3 regions of the Arthrobacter sp. PAMC 25486 genome follow, and region 2 is predicted to be linked to each of the others. Evidence: riboswitches for the same ligand, from Rfam matches in the RefSeq annotation. Region 2 holds a riboswitch; each other region holds the start of a gene.
The links. Region 2 has a riboswitch for S-adenosylmethionine ahead of art_RS07320 (aminotransferase class V-fold PLP-dependent enzyme). Riboswitches for the same ligand answer to the same signal wherever they lie in the genome.
Positions count from the first base shown of each region.

Region 1: another riboswitch for S-adenosylmethionine. It lies ahead of art_RS14070 (DUF1737 domain-containing protein); the one in region 2 lies ahead of art_RS07320 (aminotransferase class V-fold PLP-dependent enzyme).
Region 3: another riboswitch for S-adenosylmethionine. It lies ahead of art_RS14790 (OsmC family protein); the one in region 2 lies ahead of art_RS07320 (aminotransferase class V-fold PLP-dependent enzyme).

Region 1 covers NZ_CP007595.1:3,070,302-3,074,560, reverse strand. The annotation lists partial or broken gene art_RS22685 (alanine--tRNA ligase-related protein) at 175-486, shown strand; gene art_RS23340 (hypothetical protein) at 516-743, shown strand; gene art_RS14075 (polysaccharide deacetylase family protein) at 836-2,386, shown strand; SAM riboswitch class IV at 2,517-2,636, shown strand; gene art_RS14070 (DUF1737 domain-containing protein) at 2,723-2,983, shown strand; gene art_RS14065 (rhodanese-like domain-containing protein) at 2,980-3,372, shown strand; gene art_RS14060 (O-succinylhomoserine sulfhydrylase) at 3,520-4,259, shown strand, end outside.
Region 2 covers NZ_CP007595.1:1,609,278-1,613,536, reverse strand. The annotation lists gene art_RS07330 (Nramp family divalent metal transporter) at 1-221, opposite strand, end outside; gene art_RS07325 (class I SAM-dependent methyltransferase) at 320-1,102, opposite strand; gene art_RS07320 (aminotransferase class V-fold PLP-dependent enzyme) at 1,394-2,824, opposite strand; SAM riboswitch class IV at 2,864-2,977, opposite strand; gene hisN (histidinol-phosphatase) at 3,151-3,966, opposite strand.
Region 3 covers NZ_CP007595.1:3,236,497-3,240,755, reverse strand. The annotation lists gene art_RS14800 (LLM class flavin-dependent oxidoreductase) at 1-738, shown strand, start outside; gene art_RS14795 (NADPH-dependent F420 reductase) at 735-1,433, shown strand; gene art_RS14790 (OsmC family protein) at 1,578-2,117, opposite strand; SAM riboswitch class IV at 2,154-2,271, opposite strand; gene art_RS14785 (ABC-F family ATP-binding cassette domain-containing protein) at 2,442-4,079, shown strand.

The DNA of each region.
Region 1 (4,259 bases), 1.5 Mb from region 2:
TCCACACCAGAATTAGGACGGCGGACAGTTCCTGGAAATCGGAAATTCGGTATTCCTGGAATACCGGCGGGCAGAGCATGGTTTTGTCCGGCTGACGCGCCACCAAGTTGATTTTAGTGGCGGGCTGGAAAGAATTTCCGCCGCGGCGATGGGTACCCCGACGGTTTCAAAACCAGCCTCTTGCAGCCACTGATTGTGGCCCTGGAAGAACTGACACAAACCACGTATGAGCAACACACAGCGGTCCTGCGCACCTTTGCCGACCACGTCCGCGGCGCCGTGTTCCTGGCTTTTGACGGCGTGTGCCCAGGCAACAAGGCGAACGGTTACGTCATGCGAAGGCTGTTGCGTCGCGCCATGCGCTTCGGGTTCGGGCTGGGCGTTCAAAAGAACTTCTTCAGCGGCTTGGTCCCCGTTGTTGTTTCCCTGTACCAGGATGCCTACCCCGAGCTGGCCCTGCAGCAGGAGAACATTGAAGCTGTCCTAACCAAGGAGGACCGTCCTTCCGCCGCACCCTGGCCAGGGGCCTGCGGGAACTGCAGCACTTCTCCGCCGGGGGACAGCTGGGTGGCCACGCATTCTTCACCTTGTCTGGCACCTACGGATTCCCCACCGAGCTCAGCCGTGAGGAGGCCGTGTCCCGAGGGATGAACGTGTCGCCAATTTCTCGCGATGAGTTTGACACGCTCCTGTCCGAACAACGCGCACGTTCTCAAAAGCAGACTACGCTGGGCGCGAAGTAAAGTTCTTGTGAAGTTCCACCACCGACACCATCTGGGGATTCCTTAACATGCATTTTCCTGCTGGGAAGCGGCTCCTGGCATTGACTGCAGCCGTGCTTTCCGTGAACGCCTGCAGCATCAGCCCGGCCCCGGTGATGCCCAGCCCCACACCGGCACCGCCGCCTGAATCCGTGGCGGGACAGGCCCTGCCCTCGCTCGATCCGTCCACGGTCCCCGGGGCACTGCCCATGACGATCCACGTGGACGGGGTGGACTCGGTCCGGGCCAAGTGGGTCTACCTAAACGGAGGAGCCGCCTACAACAGCCAGTTGGACGCCCAGCTGTTGGGCATTCTGGATCAACATGCCGGCGGGCGCTTCAATCCGGCCGTGGCCGCACCTGAAAAACCAGGCATGGCCAACGGGCTCAAACTGGCACAGGACATCATTCTGGCGGGCGGGAACACGCTTGGCACCCGGTTTACCCGTTCCGAAGCCGTTGCTGGCACCATGACGCTGCTCTCCGAGACCACGAGCTACACCGATCTGGCCACCGGGGATGTCCAGGGCGGCCCTGCCCTGCTGGCACCTGAGAGCGTGGAAACTGTGCGGGCACTGCTCAGCGGCGCCATCGTTGCGGACGGCGAATCTACCCCGGCCACGCATCAGGAAGCCGCCACACCTGCCGCCTCTGACGCATCTGCTGCATCTGCCACGTCTTCCGCAACCGCCACAGGCACGGAACCCGGCGAGGGCAGCAACGGCACCGCTGCCGCAAAGACGCCCGCCGCGGTACCTCCGGCTGCTGACGCGCTGCTGGGCGGGGCAGCCTTCAGCCGAAGTGGCGAGCTGGTGGTGCCTGTCCAGGCGGACCCGGTCACCGGAATTGCACTGCCAGAATCGGTCAACGTCCACATCACCGCAGAGGCCGCCTCCCCCTTGCTCTCGGACTTGGGCCGACAACTGCGGCAACTGGCCGAGGCCACGACTGCCTTCACCGCTCCCCCACCGGCGGCGTCCGGCCAGGAACACATCAACTGCGACCTGGTTCCGTGCGCCGCATTGACGTACGACGACGGACCCAACGATCAAACAACCCGCCTGTTGAAGATCCTGGCGGACCGATCCGTGTACGCCACGTTCTTTGAGCAGGGCAGCTACGCCGCCAGCTACCCGGAGATCGCCGCCGCCACCGCAGCAGCCGGCCACGTCATTGCCAACCACACAGTGAACCACCCCTATCTGAGCAAGCTGTCCCTCAACGCCGCACTGGGCGAGGTGCAGGGCGCCACGGACATGATCGCGGGGGCCTCCGGCGCAACACCTCGATACCTGCGGCCACCCTACGGCGACATGACTGCGCGCATCGCAGGGTCCATAGGGATGCCTGTGGTCAACTGGTCCGTGGATTCCCAGGATTGGCTGTCCCGCAACAAGGAAATTTTCATTCCCAAGGTCATGGAGCTTATCCACCCCGGATCGATCATCCTGCAGCACGACATCCACAGGACCACCGTGGACGGGCAGGCACAGCTGATAGATGACCTGCATGCCGCCGGCTACCAACTGGTCACGGTCCCCCAACTTTTCCAAGGCATTGAAATGCACAACGGCCAGTCCTACTTCTGCCGCGGGGACGCCTATCCCTGCACGCCGGGCCGATAGGCGCAAGGGGCGTTTCTCCCCCCGGTGCAGGACCCGGCCGGCTGACCGCACAGGACTGGCCGCGTCATGTTGCGCCATACTCGGCAGCCGTTGGCGCCCGCCAGCAGGGCATGTGTTATTTTTCAAGGTAAGTAATGAGTGCCAGCGCCAAGCCCTGACTTGCTGGCCGGCAACCCTCTTTCCGGCGGGGTGCCTCAGGTGAATACTTGGCAAACCCAGCTACCACGGCTGACGTTTGCAAGCGTGAACCCTCTGCGGTGCCAGGCCAGTTCCGGCTCGTATGCACCGCCACCAGCTCCCGCTTGCATTCTGGCGCCACTTGCAATGAGGAGAAGCATGTCCGCGGACGAATCCCCCCTGGCCTACCGGCTCATCACCGGCCCCGACGACCGCTCCTTTTGTGAGCGCATTTCAACCGCCCTTGCGGAAGGTTACGTACTGCACGGCGGACCGGCCGTGACATCCAACGGCGGCCAGGTCATTTGCGCCCAGGCAGTGATTCTCCCGAGGGCTGTGGCCACGAGCGACGCCGCCGTCGCCACCGCAGTCGACGACCTCGACGCCGACCTTGAGTTTGACGGCGAGGGTATCGCATGAGCTACGCAGGTGACTTGGCACCGGCTACGGCTTGGGAGCGCGTGGCGGCCGGGGCAGTCCTGGTGGACGTGCGCACCGAGGGTGAATGGCAGCACATCGGTGTCCCGGATGCCTCCGCACTGAACACCGAGCCTGTCTTAGTCCAGTGGAACCTCGGCAACGGCAGCAACAACCCCGAGTTCCTGGCCCAACTGCAGGCGGTGGTTCCCGCCGACAAGGAGTTGGTGGTGCTGTGCCGTTCCGGTGCCCGCTCCATCGCCGCCGCCGAGGCTGCAACGGCTGCCGGATATACGGCGTACAACATCCTCGAGGGCTTTGAGGGCGAACCCGACCGTTACGGCGACCGGGTGGTCAACGGTTGGAAGAACCGCAAGCTGCCCTGGCGCTAAAGCCGGGTTGCCCAATGTGTAAGTGCCGGGGCAGCCGCCAGCAGCGAAGCCGCCCAACGGCCCACAGCCCAACCGGCGCCAACAGCCCGGCACGGGTGCCGCCGTCGTACTTGATCAGCACCACCAGCGAAAGCCAGGGAACCACAATTGAGCAACTTTAACGAGCACGCAGCCACATGGGCGCAGGACACCCAGGCCGTGCGCGGCGGGCTTGACCGCAGCAATTTCCAGGAGACGTCCGAGGCACTTTTCCTGAACTCCGGGTTTGTGTACGAGTCCGCAGAGCATGCCGAGCAGGCATTCACCGGCGAGGTGGACCGGTTCGTATACTCGCGCTACGGCAATCCGTCCGTGGCCACGTTTCAGGAACGGCTGCGTCTTTTGGAGGGCAAGGAGGCCTGCTTTGCGACGGCGTCCGGCATGTCCGCCGTGTTCACCGCCTTGGGCGCATTGTTGGCGGCGGGCGACAGGGTGGTGGCTTCACGGTCACTGTTCGGCTCCTGCTTTGTCATCCTGAACGAACTGCTGCCGCGGTGGGGCGTGGAGACCGTGTTCGTGGACGGGTCGGATTTGGAGCAGTGGCGGACGGCCTTGTCCGTGCCGACCACGGCCGTGTTCTTTGAGTCGCCGTCGAACCCGATGCAGGAAATCATTGATGTCCAGGCCGTGTGCGACCTCGCCCATGCCGCGGGTGCCAAGGTGGTGGCCGACAACGTGTTCGCCACTCCCCTGCTGCAGCGTTGCGGCGACTTTGGCGCGGACATCGTGGTGTACTCGGGCACCAAGCACATTGACGGGCAGGGCCGCGTGTTGGGCGGTGCGATCCTGGGCACGAAGGAGTTCATCGACGGGCCTGTGAAGAACCTGATGCGCCATACCGGACCGGC
Region 2 (4,259 bases):
ACTCCGAGCTTGGCTGACTGGTACTGGACCAGCATGGCCATGACGTTGGCGGCAACCAGCACCCAGACCAGCAGGTAGCCATACGTTGCTCCGGAGGTGAGGTTGGCGGCCACATTGCCCGGGTCAACGTAGGCAATGGCGGCAACGAAGGCCGGGCCAAGCAGCAGAAACAGTCCGCCACGATTCTTCCGCAGCGGTTTTTTCTTGACAGTGTCGAGCACAATGCCACCCTCGTGTTGCCTAATACCATAATTTCGGTATACCGAAATCATAGGCGCAACGACGTTCCGCTGTCGAGGCGGGTGCTGCGGGGTGCTGCTTACAACTTCCGGGTGCGCCAGGTCTGTGTCAGATATGGCAATTTCAGCTGTTCGCCGGGCACATGACCCAAATGGTCGAAGAGGTACCACCTCAAGTTGTCCATGACCTTGGCTCGGATGGGTTCCGCGGCCTTAAGGTAGTAACTGCGTGACTTGGCCAGCTCCATGATGTCCTCCGGCGTCAGCACCTGCACCCAGCCGGTGAGGTGCGGCTCGGCTGGGCTGAACTCCGGCCCGATGGTGGGGCGGAAATCCGGCTTGTGTACATCGCCGGCATGCATGATCCGGGCCAAGCGGTGGACCCAGGGGAGTTCGACGTCGAGCTGATTCCACACCAGCCCCAACGTTCCCTGCGGGCGCAGCACCCGCGCAATCTCGGTGCTGGCCGCGATGGGATCGCACCAATGCCAGGCCTGGGCCACGACCGCTAAGTCGGCGGATTCACCAGGCAGCTCGAGGTGCTCGGCGGTGCCTTCGAGGGTGGTGGCCTGGGGGAGGTCCGCTGAAAGTTGGGCGAGCATGTCCGCGGAGGGGTCGACTGCGGTGATGTTCCAGCCGTGCCGCGCCAGCAACTGCGTGTATTTGCCGGTGCCAGCACCAATGTCCAGGGCATCGCGGACCGGCAGGGCCTGACTGTCGCCGGCAGATTGCAGCAGCCAGTCAAGGGAGTCTTGGGGATACCCGGGGCGGACCTTGTGATAGTGGTCCCCGCCCTCAAGGAATGCGGCAGCCATGTGCCTGCGCCGTTCCGCGTCGAAGACCGGTCCGCCAATGCCCGCCATGTGTGCTCCTGAAAAGTTGTGCCGCTTGCTGCCGGTTGCTGCCGCTCAACTTTACCGTCTACCTAACCCTCGCTCACATATGGGGCGGTTTCCAAGGACCCTCGCTCACATAAGGGGCTTTTTCGCCCGACGCTCGCTCATTCAACTGCAGCTTTGCTCGGGTTCTTGAGAGCGCGGTATCACCTGGTGATACCGCGTCGGGAAGAAACGGGAGGAAACGCCCCGTAGGTGAGCGAGCGTTGGGGAAAAGTGCCCCGTATGTGAGCGAGCGTCTGAAGGGGAGGGGGTGGGTCAGTCGCTGGTGGTGCAGGGGGCGGCGCCGGCCGTGCCCGGCGTGTTCGGCGCCCAGTGGGGGTAGCTACGGTTGTCGTTGGCGGGAACCCAGCGGCCGGCGTCAACCACATAGTCCCAGCCGAGTCCGCCACCCAACAGTGCCGCGATGCCGTCGATCAGGCGCTGGGCGTCCTCGAGCCGGGATCCCACGCCGAAGCTGGCGCGCAGCGAACCGGCGGGCAGGCCCAGGCGGTTTAGCAGCGGGTGGGCACAGAATTTTCCGTCGCGCACGCCCACGCCGTGTTCGGCGGAGAGGTATGCGGCGGCCAATCCGGCGTCGTACCCGGTGACCGAGAAATTCACGACGCCGATGCTGCCGCAACCCGGGTAGACTGACGCATCGCTGAACAGCGAGTGGACGGTGACGCCGTCGAGCTTGTTGAGCCCGTCGACGAGGTGGGCGCGCAGGAGCTGTTCGTGGTTGTGCCAGTCGTCGGCGTCCAGCGCGGCCAGCACGGAGGCGGCCCTGGCCAGGGTTGCGGCGCCCAGAACGTTGGGGGAGCCGGCCTCGTGGCGGGCAGGGCCATCGGTCCAGCTGGTGGATTCGAGGCGGACTTCCTTCACGGCGCCGCCGCCGGCCAGGTGTGGGGCGCCGGCGTCGAGCCAGTCTGCGCGGCCCACGAGGACGCCCGCGCCGAAGGGTGCGTAGAGCTTGTGTCCGGAGAACGCCAGGTAGTCGATGCCGCTGGCGGCCAAATCGATGCGGCGGTGCGGGGCCAGCTGGGCGGCGTCCACCACAATGCGGGCGCCGAACTGGTGGGCCAGGGCGGCAAGCTCGGCCACGGGCAGCACCTCGCCTGTGACATTTGAGGCGCCGGTGACGGCCAGCAGCACGATGTTTCCGGCGCGCAGCTGGGTCTCCACGCGGGACAATGTGGCGGCGATGGAGTCCGCCGCAACCACCGAACGGTGCGGCAGCGCCTGCCACGGCAGCAGGTTGGCGTGGTGTTCGATGTCCAGGTACAGCACCTCGCCGTGGGCGTTGGAGCGGCCCTCGGTGAAGCCGCGCTGCTTCAGGATGGACTCGACGCAGCCGGCCAGCAGATTCAGGGAGTCGGTGGTGTTGCGCGTGAAGATGACGGTGTCGTCGGCGCGGGCGCCCACAAAATCGGCCACAATCCGGCGGGCATTCTCATACACCGAGGTGCTGACCTGCGAGGCGTATCCGGCCCCGCGGTGCACGCTGGCGTAGTAGGGCAGGACCTCGTTCAGATGTGCCGCAACCTCTGCAACGGCCGGGGCAGATGCCGCATAATCAAGGTTGGCGTACCGCACATGCCCACCCTGAATCAGCGGCGCAGCCAGATCCTGGCCCACCACGGGCAGCAGCGGTTTGGCGATCAGGGAAAGGGTTTCAAGGGGTGCAGATTCCAGCAGGGCATGGCTCATGAGAAATTCCTTCGACGAAGGACCCTTTGGCTGCCAAGGAGTCCGCGCTTGCCAAGACCGAACAGGTCTGGCCAGGTCGTCACCCGGGGCACCCCGCCGCGAAAGGAGGGTTGCCGGCCAGCAAACCGGGGTTTAGCGCTGGCACTCGTGACCTATGCACAAGAGATTAGCCCAAGTTCCCCGCTTTCGCATTTGTTACGAAGCGTTTCGTCACCCTTCCGGGCCCCAGCGCAAGGCAACGAAAAAGAACGACGGCGGGAGGCCGCCGTCGTTCTTAACCCACCTGTGCTTCTGGGTCGCCACAGGCACTTCGTCAGGCGTGGTGATCAGCCCAGCAGATCATCCCAGGTGGGGTTCAGGCGCTGCAAAACCTCGGTGTGCAGGATGGAGTTGGTGGCCAGGGCGTTGCCGCCATACGGGCCGTCGGCGCCCTCGAGTGAGGTGAAGCGCCCGCCGGCTTCCTGCACGATCGGGACCAGGGCGGCCATGTCGTAGAGGTTGAGTTCGGGCTCGCAGGCGATGTCCACGCTGCCCTCGGCGACCATGCAGTACGACCAGAAGTCGCCGTACGCGCGGGTGCGCCAGACGTCGTCCGTGAGCGAGATGAACTCGTCGCGGTTGCCGCGTTCCTTCCAGCCGGTCAGCGAGGAGTAAGACAGTGAGGCGTCCTTGAGCTCGGCCACGTTGGAGACGCGGATGCGGGTGGCAGCGGCGAGCGACTTGCCCATGTACGCGCCGGTGCCGGTTGCGGCCCACCAACGTTTGCCCAGTGCGGGGGCGCTGACCAGTCCGACGACCGGAACGCCGTCGTCAACGAGGGAGATGAGGGTGGCCCAGACGGGGACGCCGCGGACAAAGTTCTTCGTGCCGTCGATGGGGTCGATGACCCAGCGCCGTGAACCGTGCCCGCTGCTGCCGAACTCCTCGCCCAGCACTGCATCGCGCGGGCGGACCCGGGCGAGCTGGCTGCGGATGGACTCCTCGGCGGCCTTGTCGGCATCCGTGACAGGTGTCAGGTCGGGCTTGGTTTCAACTGCCAGGTCAAGGGCCTTGAAGCGGGACATGGTCAGGGAGTCCACGCTGTCAGCCAGGACATGGGCCAGGCGGAGATCGTCGTTGTACGTCTGGGGTTGGATCGTCATATGCCTCACGCTATCGTGATTTCGCGCAAACACTGGCCAGGGCACAGCCCGTGATCTTAGGCGCACGACTGGGGTGCAGTGGCGCGTATGCGTTCACACGTCAAAACTCATCCGCACAACTCGGTGTGAGTGGTGCGGATGAGTGCCTATACGCACAACCGGAGTTGAGTGGTGCGTATACGTTCACGGGCAGAGGCCCTGGCACCTTTGACTGCAAATGGTGGGCAGAAGCCAAGTGCGCCGCGGGCGGGTGGGCCAAGCGTTCCAAGCTGCGCAGAACTCACGGTGAGTGT
Region 3 (4,259 bases), 1.6 Mb from region 2:
CTGACCGCGGGACGAGGCTCCTTCATTGAGTCCTACCCGCTTTTTGGCGCCGAGCTGAACGACTACGAGGCGCTCTACGAAGAAAAGATCGCCCTGTTGCTGACCCTGAACGAGGCCGGACGCAAGGAAGAATCCATCACGTGGAGCGGCAAGTTCCGCCCGGCACTTCACGAAGCCACCATCTATCCGCGCCCCGTGGACAACAACCTGGACATCTGGATCGCCACCGGCGGCACTCCGGCATCCTCCGCCAGGGCCGCCCGCCTTGGCACCAACGTCATCTACGCACTCTTGGGCGGCCCCGTCCACGGCTTCGCCCGCCACGCCCAGCTCTACCGGGCCGAGGCTGCACAAGCCGGGCACAACGTGGAGGCACTCAAGGTGGGGGTCAGCGCCGTCGGACTTGTTGCCAAGAGCGGTGCGGCAGACACCTTTTACCCGTACTACCGCCACCTCATGGAGGGAATTGCCCGCGAACGCGGCTTCCCGGCGCCGAACCGCATCAGCTACAACATGCAGACCGCGCCCAACGGGGGGATCTACGCCGGCACCCCGGAACAGGTGGCCGAGAAGATCCTGCTGACCCACGAGCACATGGGCCACGACCGCCACATCCTGCAGATGGACCTGGCCTCGGTGCCGCAAAAGCACGTCCTGAAATCCATTGAACTCCTCGGCACCGAAGTCAAGCCCCTCGTCGACGCCGAACTGCGCACCTCAAAGAAGGCCACAGCATGAGCATCCAGACATTCCGCCGGCACGATCCCGCCACCACAACCATCGGCATCCTCGGCGCCGGAAAGGTCGGCACCGGCGTGGCCCGCCAGGCGCTCCAGGCCGGCTACCGGGTGCTGGTCGCCGCCTCCGGTGACCCCAAGGATATTTCGCTGATCATCTCCGTCATGGCACCTGGCGCCATCGCGGTCACGGCCGAGGACGCCATGTCCGATGCGGATTTGGTGGTCCTTTCCGTCCCGCTGCACAAGTTCCGCACGCTGGATCCGGCGGGCCTGGCCGGCAAGCATGTCCTGGACACCATGAACTACTGGCGCGACACCAACGGCGACATGCCCGAACTGGAGGATGCGCCGTCGAGCTCGGAAATGGTGCACTCGCATGTTCCCGGCGCTCGGCTGGCCAAGTCGCTGAACCACATCGGCTACCACGAGCTGGAACTGGATGCCCGGCCCGCCGGTGCTGCTGATCGCCGCGCGCTGGCCGTCACCTCGGACGACGACGAGACCCGAGCCCTGGTGCTCGGCTTCGTGGAGCACCTTGGCTTTGACGCGGTCGACGCCGGATCTCTCGCCAAGGGCGCGGCGTTTGAGCCGGGAACGCCGATCTTCACGGGTTCCTATGATGAGCCCGGCTTGCAGGCTGAGCTGCGAGTCCACGCGGCCGGCGAAGAGCTGGAGCTCACGCCGGCGCAGTGATTCGCGCCGCTGCAACTGGGATGTGAGACGTGGCGGCCACACAAAATCGACCCGTGAGTTGTGGCGGCTTTGAGGGTTCAAAGCCGCCACAACTCACGGGTCGGCGCATCCCAGGCGCCCCGGGCATCCCGGGGCGCCCCGCCGTCAGGCCTTGGTGACCACCGTGCTGACGGGCGTGGCGTTGCTGAACAGGTCCTGCACCGGGCAACGCGCCTCAACCGTGCGGCTCAAGTCCTCGTAGCGTTCCTGCGTTTCCGGCCCCGAGATGCGCACGGCCAGCCGGATGTCGCTGAATCCGGGGCGGATGGCCTCGTCGATGCCGAACAGCCCGCGCACGTCCAGATCACCTTCGGCGTCGATCTGGATATCGTCGACCTGGATGCCAAGCTGCTCCGCGTACAGCCGGTACACCACCACCTGGCAGGCGATGAGCGCCCCGAGCGCATATTCAACGGGGCTGGCGGCGGTGTCATCCCCGGCCAGGGCGGCCGGCTCATCCACCGTGAACTGGTGTTTGCCGGCGCTGATCCGTGTTGCCACCGAACCGACACCAACCCCCGCGGCCGTATAGGTCAGCTTCGCATTCTCGGCCCTGGTGCCGATGCGCTTGGTCCACGCCGCACCGGCTTCGCCCAAACGGGCCGAGCGCTGAGAGGCGCCGTCAATGAGAATGGTTTCAGTCATGTTGTCTCCTTCGAAAGAAGGCGGGCGCCGTGCACCCCGCCATACTTACGCCCCGGCAGGTGCCGACGGCGTCGAATCCTCACCTGGGGCACCCCACTATGGTGTGGAGGGTTGCCGCCCGACCGGCCAGGGCCAGTGGTCGGGACTCTTGATTCTGTCCACCAGTCTGCCGGGATCGCCGCGCCGCCTCAAAGTCTCCGTCACATGCGGCAACATTCCACTACGACGACGGCCCCCTCCTCCCAGCCGGACGGGGCCCCGGGCGGGACGAGACCCACGCCACTGCCGTCCGGCGCACACACGGAAGCAACTTAAGATGGAGTCATGAGCGCAACCCTTGTGGCAAAGGACCTTTCCGGAGGCCACGCACACCGCACCCTGTTCACCAATCTTTCCTTCACGGTCGCACCGGGCGACGTGATTGGCGTGGTCGGAGCCAACGGTGCCGGCAAATCAACACTTTTGTCCCTCCTGGCCGGCGCGGCCACGCCGCAGGGCGGCAGCGTCAGCACGGCACCCCAGGATGCCTTCGTCGGCTGGCTGCCGCAGGAGCATGAACGGATCGAGGGCGAGTCCATCGCCGCGTACATCGGCCGGCGCACCGGCTGCACGCAGGCCACCGAAGACATGGAAAGCTCGGCCGAAGCGCTGGGCTCCGGCAACTCCGCCGACGACGACCGCTACGCCGCAGCCCTTGACCACTGGCTGGCCTGTGGTGCCGCCGACCTCGACGAACGCATCCCAGCAACGCTCGCCGAGCTGGGCCTGGACCTGAGCCCCGAGGCACCCATGACCGGACTGTCCGGAGGGCAGGCCGCCCGGGTGGCGTTGGCCGCGCTCCTGCTGAGCCGGTTCGACGTCGTGCTGCTGGACGAACCCACCAACGATCTTGACCTGGCCGGACTGGCCCGGCTCGAGGAATTCGTGAAGGGGTTGCGCGGCGGCGTCGTCCTGGTCTCGCATGACCGCGAGTTCCTGGCCCGCACCATCACCTCCGTGGTGGAGCTGGACCTGGCGCAGAACAAGGTGGCCGTGTACGACGGCGGCTACGACTCCTTCCTCGAGGAGCGGGCCATCGCCAAGCGCCATGCCCGCGAGGCCTACGACGAGTTCGCCGACAAGAAGGCAGACCTGGTGGGGCGCGCCCGCGTCCAGCGCGAATGGAGTTCGCAGGGCGTGCGCAACGCTATGAAGAAGGCCCCGGACAACGACAAGATCCGCCGCAAGGCCAGCTCCGAATCCTCCGAGAAACAGGCCCAGAAGGTGCGCCAGATGGAGTCCCGGATTGCCCGCCTGGACGAGGTTGAGGAGCCGCGCAAGGAGTGGGCGCTGCAGTTCAGCATCGGTCCCGCACCGCGCTCCAGCACCGTGGTGTCGACTCTGAACGCTGCCGTGGTGCGGCAGGGCGATTTCACGCTCGGCCCGGTGTCCGCGCAGGTCAACGCCGGGGAGCGCATCGGCATCACGGGTCCCAACGGCGCCGGAAAATCCACGCTGTTGAAACTGCTGCTGGGCCGCACCGACCCGGACGACGGCGTTGCCTCCTTGGGCGCGAACGTCGCCGTCGGCGAGATTGACCAGGCGCGCAGCCAGTTCCCGGAGGGCACACCGCTGGGCGACGCCTTTGAGGGCCTGGTTCCGGAGCTCAACCAAGGCGAGGTCCGCACCCTGCTGGCCAAGTTTGGTCTGAAGGCGGACCAGGTGACGAGCCCCGTGGGCGCGCTTTCCCCCGGCGAACGCACCCGCGCATCCCTCGCCCTGCTGCAGGCACGTGGCGTCAACGTGCTCGTGCTCGATGAGCCCACCAACCACCTTGATCTGCCGGCCATTGAGCAGCTTGAGGAAGCCCTTGAAAGCTACGAGGGCACGCTGCTGCTGGTCACCCACGACCGCAGACTGCTGGAAAATGTGCGTCTGGACACTCGCTGGGCCGTGGAAAACGGCCAACTAAGCGAACTGTAACAAACCGCACAAACCATGCCAAGGCCTGCGCAATCAAGGGATTGCGCAGGCCTTTTTGAGTTAAAAGTTGCCACAAACGCGCGAAACATTAGCTGTACTAATCAATTCACGAATTTTGACTTATGTTCTCTAAAATGTTGCAATGGGTAACAGGTTTGCTGCTTCTTTTGGATCTGCGGC